DNA from 4 places in the Paenibacillus sp. NPDC058177 genome. Region 4 is predicted to be linked to each of the others. Evidence: predicted binding sites of a transcription regulator. Region 4 holds the regulator's gene; each other region holds the start of a gene.
The links. Region 4 encodes Rex, which represses fermentation and respiration genes when NADH is low (regulators of the CRP and FNR family bind a similar motif). Its sites were predicted from a motif close to TTGTGAAATATTTCACAA; they were not measured.
Positions count from the first base shown of each region.

Region 1: ACFVU8_RS01285 (polymer-forming cytoskeletal protein) is a predicted target of Rex. The motif match lies at 1,321-1,338, and genes of this name have one in related genera.
Region 2: ACFVU8_RS14760 (flavocytochrome c) is a predicted target of Rex. The motif match lies at 947-964, and genes of this name have one in related genera.
Region 3: ACFVU8_RS22030 (cytochrome ubiquinol oxidase subunit I) is a predicted target of Rex. The motif match lies at 1,080-1,097, and genes of this name have one in related genera.

Region 1 covers NZ_JBHVVB010000001.1:293,637-295,843, reverse strand. Annotated here, with positions in the region: gene ACFVU8_RS01290 (SDR family NAD(P)-dependent oxidoreductase) at 1-458, opposite strand, end outside; gene ACFVU8_RS01285 (polymer-forming cytoskeletal protein) at 726-1,262, opposite strand; gene ACFVU8_RS01280 (carbon-nitrogen hydrolase family protein) at 1,518-2,207, opposite strand, start outside.
Region 2 covers NZ_JBHVVB010000003.1:140,930-143,136, reverse strand. Annotated here, with positions in the region: gene ACFVU8_RS14765 (amino acid permease) at 1-484, opposite strand, end outside; glycine riboswitch at 612-692, opposite strand; gene ACFVU8_RS14760 (flavocytochrome c) at 982-2,207, shown strand, end outside.
Region 3 covers NZ_JBHVVB010000006.1:92,872-95,078, forward strand. Annotated here, with positions in the region: gene ACFVU8_RS22030 (cytochrome ubiquinol oxidase subunit I) at 1-966, opposite strand, end outside; gene ACFVU8_RS22035 (GH36-type glycosyl hydrolase domain-containing protein) at 1,993-2,207, opposite strand, start outside.
Region 4 covers NZ_JBHVVB010000001.1:24,256-26,462, forward strand. Annotated here, with positions in the region: gene dinG (ATP-dependent DNA helicase DinG) at 1-346, shown strand, start outside; gene ACFVU8_RS00140 (redox-sensing transcriptional repressor Rex) at 762-1,415, shown strand; gene ACFVU8_RS00145 (amidohydrolase) at 1,402-2,207, shown strand, end outside.

The sequences.
Region 1 (2,207 bases), 270 kb from region 4:
CTGGCTGCGTATGCAGCATATCCAGGACTTCCGGCTGTAGCAAGCACGGAACTATTCAAGATGATGGAAGACCCATCTTTTAGGTGAGGTACAGCCGCTTGAACGGTAAAAAAGACCCCCGTAACGTTAACCTTTAGTACCTCTTCAAAGACGGAGAGTTCGGTCCCACCTGTTGGTGTTTGCGCGGTGATACCGGCGTTAGCGAATACAATATCCAATTGGCCAAATTTCTTCACTGCTGCTGCTACTGCTTGCTCGCCACTTATTGGATCCGCTGCATCCGCCTGAACGGCCAAGCTATTTGCACCTAGCTCTGCTGCCGCTGCGTCCAATGTGGCCTGATTGCGGCCGGTGATTACAACTTTGGCTCCTTCTGCGATAAACAGTTTTGCCGTAGCCAATCCAATACCGCTATTTCCACCTGTGATCAATGCTACTTTTCCATCTAATTTACCCATTATTATTCGCTCCTTTGTGTATGTGTAGTTTCAATATGAATACTGTTTTTATCGGGAATGATCATTCTCATATATAGTAAAATTTTTTATATTATCTTTGTTCTCTTTCTCTTGCCTCCTCTCAAAATGATATTAACATATTGGGAACGATCGGTAAAGATTTATTTTTACTGTTCGTTCTCAAATAAAAAAGCCTGTAAACAAAGGCCGCAATGGGCTTTAGTCTACAGGCTCACCAGAGATAATGTTATTCATACAATGACGGAATTATTTAACTTCGGTAGCTCCAGTCACTTTACCGTCAATAGCAGCCGATGCTTTTACATCTTCGCTGGCAAAGTACAGATTACCATCAATGGTTGCCGATTCATGCAGGTTAAAGCCTTTGGCTTCTACATATACATCGCCTTTGATTGTACCGCCTTGCACTCTCAAATTCTCACTTTGTACAGTCAGCTTAGGTACTGTAAGTGTGTAGTTGGCTGTAATATTGTGATCTGCATCTTGTGCATACAAAGCGATCTTGCGGTAGATTTTGCCGTCGGCAGCACCTTTATCACGGAATTCACCAGCTACTACAACATCTTGATCAATAGCTACATCTTTTAAAATAGCAACAATCCAGTTGCCGTCCTTGCTCACAGCCTTCGTGAATGCTGCACCTTCATCAACGATCGAAGCGGTAGTTACTGCATCGGTTTGTTCAGCAGCCGGTTTATTGGCCGCCGTCTCTTCTTTCGCTCCACACCCCGCCAACAATACTGCCGCTGCTCCTGCTACTAACAAGCTTTTCAAAAGTTTCATTTCAATTCCCCCTATTTCTTTTTATGAATTAATTATATATTAAAAATTAATCATAACTACGTGATAAATTTCACAAATGTGTGAATACAAAAATTAAATTATTCTACTATAAAATAGAATTGTGTAAACCATAAAGATGGCCAGTTTCACGCCGCACTTTATGGTTTACAAATTGCATTGCCCGATTGTAATCGTATAAAGGGAACCGATACCTAAAGACGAGGCAACAAATGCGCTAAAGTCGTTAGCTCATAGCTAAATGGACCGAACGGCGTCTTTTTTCTGCGTATTGACGGTCAGTTGAAAAATATCCGGACGGTTGTAATGCCCCACCACATCCAGATCAAACCGGCTCTGTACTACTTGCGACAGGTCGAGCGTTGCATACAGAATCCCCTCTTCATCATATAGCGGCTCTGTTACATACTCGCCAAGCGGACCGACAATGGCACTTCCACCCCGGCTGAGAATCTCAGGATCTTCCTTGAGTTCTTCACGACCGGCGAGATCTGCAGGATAAGAAGCTTTAGTAGCGAATTGATTGCAGGAGATGACGTAACAGCGGCCTTCGCAGGCAATATGCCGAATCGTGGACTGCCACGTCTCCCGCGCATCTGCTGTAGGTGCAATGTATATATCCACACCCTGTGCATACATGGACATGCGGGCCAGCGGCATATAGTTCTCCCAACAGATCAATCCGCCGATTCTGCCAAAAGGGGTGTCAATGACGGGCAGGGTGCTGCCGTCCCCTACTCCCCATAAGAGCCGTTCGGAACCCGTAGGCACAAGCTTGCGGTGCTTGCCCAGCAGTTCTCCATCTGGTCCGATGTAGATCATGGAGTTATACAAGGTGCTCCGGCTGAACTCCTGATCCCGCTCTACCGCACCAATCACCAGATACACGCCCAGTTCCCGGGCCAGATCGCAGAGAACTTGCGTGTC
Region 2 (2,207 bases), on a different contig from region 4:
TCAAGGCAAGAATTGTAATTACTTTAATTAACGCAAACCAAAACTCCAATTCCCCGAAATTTTTTACAGTTAATAGATTGAGCCCTAATAAAATGATCAGGCAGACGATGGCCGGTACCCACTGCGGGATATCAAACCAATAGTTCACGTATATGCCAACAGCTATAACATCAGCCATAGCTGTCATGATCCAGCAGAACCAATAGGTCCAACCCGTGATAAACGCAGCTCGAGGGCCGAGATAGTCTTCGGCAATGTCCGTAAACGATTGATAACCTGCCTTAGACAACAGAAGTTCTCCCAATGCTCTCATTACAAAAAACACAGCAATCCCCACGATTAAATACGTGATCATGATAGAAGGACCTGCTTGTTGAATCGCTTTGCCCGATCCCAGGAATAATCCCGTCCCAATGGTGCCGCCAATAGCGATGAGCTGAACATGCCGATTAGCCAGCTCTCGCTTTAATTCTGTTTGTGCCATACCTGTTTCCCCCTAAATGGATATAATGCCAATAAAAAAGAGACTGGATGTCATCCAATCTCTAGGTAAAAAGAATATTAAATAATACTTGCCCTGCTAATGATAATCAGCATGACAAATACATATTCAGTACTCTTCTGTCCTTTTGCCTGAGATTGTGAACCCTTCGGCGCCGCAGATTGCCTGCGGTCTCTCCAGAAGCTGCTCCTGCTATAGTGTGATCCATAGCAATCATAGCTTATGATTTATGAAGTTTATGTTTGTGTAGCGACGGTGTTCTGATATGCAACATATTACATTTAATGTGAATATCCGAACAGTGATAAAAGTCTCTCTGTCACGCAGATAGTATATTATAACATGAAATTCATTAAAATTATGAAGGATCTGTTACTTTAATGACGAAACGTTTTCTTTAATTACGTAAACTATCATGAACAGCACTTTTACGGTTATGATTAATTGTGAAAAAAAGCACAAGGGGGCAATTATAAATTATGAAAAAGAAATCAGTGGCTGCGCTTATTCTCATTCTCTCTGTTATGCTCGTGATCGCAGGATGCGGGAATAGTGGCAATAACAGCAGTAAAGGCAACTCCGTCAATAACAGCAGCAGCGGGAACAAGAATCAAGACAACAAGGATGCGGCAAAGGAAGCAACCACGGAGGCTGTTTCAGGAGCATCGGAAGCAAGCTATACACCGCTCGATCAACTGAAGGATACATACGATATCATTATTGTCGGTGGAGGCGGGGCAGGGATGTCTGCCGCGCTTGAGGCTAAAGCCAAAGGGATGAATCCTGTTATTTTTGAAAAAATGCCGGTTGCTGGCGGGAATACAACGAAGTCTTCTTCGGGAATGAACGCTTCTGAAACGAAGTTCCAAAAGGAGCAAGGTATTGCAGACAGCAATGATTTATTTTATGAAGAGAGCTTAAAGGGTGGTCATGATACGAACGACAAAGAGATGCTGCGTTTCTTCGTTGACCATTCCGCAAGTGCCATTGACTGGCTCGACTCCATCGGAATCAAACTGAGCAATATCACCATTACAGGCGGTATGAACGAGAAGCGTACACATCGTCCTGAAGATGGCTCTGCAGTTGGACAATATCTTGTTAAAGGTCTAGTGAACAATATTCAAGAGCAAGGAATCCCGCTTTTTGTGAACGCCGATGTCAAGGACATTACTGAAAAAGATGGCAAGGTCAATGGCGTCAAAGTCATCTTTAACCAAGAGGATGAAAAAACCATTACAGCGAAGGCGGTCGTTGTGACAACTGGAGGTTTTGGGTCCAACAAGGAAATGATCTCTGAAGTCAGACCTGATTTAGACGGATATGTAACAACCAATCAAATCGGCAGCACAGGTGACGGCATTCAGATGATTGAGAAGCTTGGTGGTGTAACTGTCGATATGGATCAGATCCAAGTTCACCCGACGGTGCAACAAGAAAAATCATATCTCATTGGGGAAGCTGTTCGCGGGGAAGGCGCTATCCTCGTATCCAGCGAAGGTAAACGATTCACCAACGATCTGGGTACTCGTGACAAAGTAACCGCCGCAATCAATCAACTTCCTGAAAATGCAGCTTTTCTGGTCTTTGATTCTGGCGTGAAATCCAGAGTTAAAGCAATCGAACAATATGAGAAGATGGGCTTTGTGATCCAAGCTGATTCCATCGAGACATTGGCCCAGGAAATGGGTGTGCCGGGTGATCA
Region 3 (2,207 bases), on a different contig from region 4:
ATCAAAGAAGTAATGAATGAGCAGCGGAGGCCATTCCTCTTTGGGGATTTGATCAAGTCCTGTGACTGTTGCATTAAAGTCTCCAAAAGCCAGGAAGCTGAGAATTTTCGGGAGATGGAGTGCACCTATGACTTCATGCTCAGCGTTAAGGAAGCCGAGTAAAATCAAATCTGCGCCCTTTTCCGTTTTAAAATGCCATTCCCCGGCAGCGAGCTTTTCCGGCTGATGCTCAGCCAAAAATTTAGCCGAGACATCCCCTGCCAACGTATTGAGCAAGCTGAACAGCAAAACTACCCCCATCATAAGTTTCAAGGCTTTATTGTGGTAAGGCGTAACGCCTTTTCTCAGCATGGTTATAGCTGCAACACCGGCCAAGAGGGCGGCTCCTGTCAAATAAGCGGAGCTTAATACATGAAACACCTTGGAGAAGGTTGCAGCATTCAGCATGGCCTGTAACGGATTAACGGCCGTGAATTGCCCGGCATTCATTACAAAGCCTTGAGGCTGATTCATAAATCCGTTGACCGTCGTGATAAACACCGCAGACATCCCGGCTCCCAAGACAATAGGTATCATCAGCAGACAATGAATATACGGATTTTTGAACCGATCCCATGTATACAAATAGATTCCTAGAAAAATAGCTTCAAAAAAGAACGCAAACACTTCTAAAAATAACGGAAGCGCGATGACATTGCCCGCCATTTTCATAAAATTAGGCCATACTAAAGCTAGCTGTAATGAAATTGCGGTGCCTGTCACAACACCGACTGCTACGGAAATTACAAATCCTCGTGACCACCTCTTGGCCATCAGTGTATAGTGAGGATCTTGTTTGCGGACACCGATGAACTCGGCAATGGCAATCATCAGCGGTATACCGACGCCAAGTGTTGCGAAAATAGCATGAAACCCCAGGGTCATCCCTGTAACCAGCTTACTCCAAAATACCGTATCTACTCCCATAGGCTAATGCCTCCTCTCAAGCTCTGTTCGAATTATAAATATCAGAATTATGCTACTCAGCGTCTCCGTTCTATTTCATTCATAAACCCTTTTTTGAACTCGTAATGAACTAATAGAGATTTTTTTCACAAGATAGACAAAAAGCTTCCCTGCATCCCGTATTACGATTCCTGATATTTAAAATTATTATATCTTCGGTTTGAAGCAATTCAATTAAGGTCACGACTTCGTCTTTAAACGTTCAAGAAAGGATCAACTCTTTCCGACAACTACGTGAACATCATAAAAATAACCCGAACGAGCTATTGATGGATCCTTCAGAGCACCCTCAAATTCTGATTAACCCAATGTCATCCCCGGCTTCAGCGGCAAGAACATGATTCGTAAGGCATATTTGTAGCACGCCTCCCAATTAGAACCTTTATACAATCCGGACGGCTGGAAATCCCGATCTTATCGCAGAGACTTTGGATAATATATATGAAAAGCAAGATCGATTCGAAGATGTATTCCCAACAAACTTTGATCTAACTTAGTTTTCTAATTTATATAGATGAACAAAAAAGAGGCAATTCCGGCTGGTCAGCCAGGAATCGCCTCTTTTTTAGTTATATATAAGTCAAACAAAAGAAATTAACAAAAGCGAAGCTGAGCGAACAGGGACGTTTGGAACTACAGGCACATAGCTCTCGCCTGGATGCTTTTCATAGGAGAGCTAGCACCGGTTCATAGACTGTCTGTCGACAGATTTCAACCACTAGAAGCGCTATATTTCCCTTCACCAGTCGTCTTTACAGTGAAAAGAGGGCTCCCTCCCCAACTAACAGCATTTTTGCACCTTATTTTTCTTCAATATAGGTAAATGAGGGAAATAAGGTCATAATTGTATCTTATTTTTCGAAAAAGCACACTAGATGGGCTATTTTAGAAAATTTAAGGTACAATATTGCACTTAATTCCCACTCCCCCCTAGCTGTAGATGATTTAAGGTACGAAAATGCCGTTAATCGCACTATAGCATGCTTTTTACAGGTAGATCTCTACGACATTGCCCTCAGCTTTGCTGAACTGGTCATAGTCTTTACGATCGATGCGGACACCGCCGCTGCGGTAGCGGTTGTGGTTGTCTTTGGTAGCAACATCGTTGCCGTTCACGGTAACTCGCGAAATATCTCCACCTGTCAGATGATAGATGAAGTCCACTTTGGCTCCAGCGTATTCAAAAGTAAACTTCATGCCGT
Region 4 (2,207 bases):
TATTCCGGGCGAGGCTCTAACCTGCCTGGCCATCGTCAGACTGCCGTTTCAGCCGCCGAATCATCCGCTTGCGGAGGCTAAGGCTGAGCTGCTACAGGCGCAGAAGAAGAACCCGTTCATGAAGCTCTCCGTGCCGCAGGCGGTTATCCGCTTCAAGCAGGGCTTCGGCCGTCTCGTTCGGACGGCACAAGACCGGGGGATCGTTATTGTTTATGATACCAGGGTGATTGAATCCTATTACGGTAAATATTTTCTGTATTCGCTGCCCGGTCCCAAGATGGAGCATATGAAGACCGAGCAAATGGTTCCCCGAATTGCAGAATGGCTGGAGGAAGGGGGCAAATAATGCCCCTTTCATTCCTTGTGTAATGCGTTATTTTCAACAATCGGATTAATCTATATAGAACACATTAATGATCTCCGAAGTGTAATTAACGGCATTTTTGTACCCTAATAAGTCTGAAGTTAAGGGTGAATTTAAATTAAGAGCAATAATGTACCTTAAATCTTCCGTAATACGCTTTCGGAGTGCTTTTTTGAAATATAAGATACAATAATGCCCTTATCATCCTTTTTTAGCATTTTTCAAGAAAAATAAGGTACAAAAATACTGTTAGTTGGGGAAACAGAGCCATTTTTCACTGGTTTAAGAAAGCGGATATTGGGGAAGATGGATTTGCGACTTATAGCCTTAACTTCACCAGAGTAACGCTTTGTCTTCTGTTTGAATCTTTATTTCACTTAATCTAGGAGGAGAAAACATGAAATCGGATAAAATCTCGGAGGCGGTGGTACGCAGACTTCCTGTATACCTGCGATTCCTCAACGATCTCCAAAAACGTGAAATCTCGACAGTTTCTTCTCAAGAACTTGGTCAGAAGCTGGATCTTAACCCCGCCCAGATCCGTAAGGATCTGGCTTATTTTGGCGACTTCGGCCGTAAAGGTATCGGTTATGATGTATCTTATCTCATTGAGAAGATCCGCCATATACTGAAACTGGATCAGCAAATTAACGTGGCTCTGGTAGGCGCCGGTAATCTTGGACATGCCTTGTCCAACTACAATGCTTACTTGAAGGACACGATGAAAATAACCGCTATTTTTGATTCTTATGATCCCAAGGTAGGTCAGAAAATCAACTCACTCATTGTACAACCCATGAAGGATCTGGGCAGCACTATCCGTGAGCAGGGCATCCGTATCGGCATTATTACTGTACCGGATACCGAAGCGCAGAATGTAGCTGATATCCTGGTGGAATCCGGTATTGAAGCGATTTTGAACTTTGCACCTGTAATTCTAAAAACGCCAGCGCATATCCGTGTTCATGCGGCCGACTTCACAACCGATTTGCAGAGCCTGGCTTATTATTTGCAAGATGGAAAGGAGGAGATTGGGCATGAGCAGCAGTAAGATTCTTATCCGTAACGGGAAGTTTCTTGTGCCTGGGTCTCCTCTGTCTGTGTTGAACGGCTGTATGATCATTGAGAATGATCTCATCACATACATAGGCGAAGAAGAGCCGTGCCTTGAAGAAGAGCTGCAAGTGATCGATGGCAGCCGTCTGCTGTTCATGCCTGGTCTGGTGAATACCCATGGTCATGCGGCGATGTCGCTGCTGCGCGGCTATGGTGATGACCGGACTCTTCAGGTCTGGATGCAGGAGAAAATGTGGCCAATGGAGGGCAAGTTTACCCCGGATGATATCTACTGGGGAAGCTCGTTATCCATACTTGAAATGATGAAGGGCGGCACGACGACCTTTTTGGACATGTATGACAAAATGGACCGGGTAGCTGAGATTACGGAGCAGTCCGGCATGCGAGGAGTTCTGACACGCGGCGTTATCGGTCTATGTCCGCCGGAGGTACAGGATGTGAAGCTGGCTGATGCTGTCCGGTTCGCTCGCGACTGGCATGGCAAGGCAGACGGCAGAATTACAACGATGCTGTCCCCGCATTCTCCTTATACTTGCCCGCCGGAGTTTTTCGTCAAGTTCGTACAGGCGTCCAATGACCTGGATCTGCCGCTGCATACGCATATGTCGGAGACGAAGCGGGAAGTGGAGCAGAACGTAGAGGAATACGGACTGCGCCCTGTCGAACACTTGGAGAAGCTAGGCATGTTTACACGACCATCGCTAGTCGCGCATGGTGTGCATTTGAATGACGAGGAGATCGGGATTCTGGCCCGTCACCATGTCGG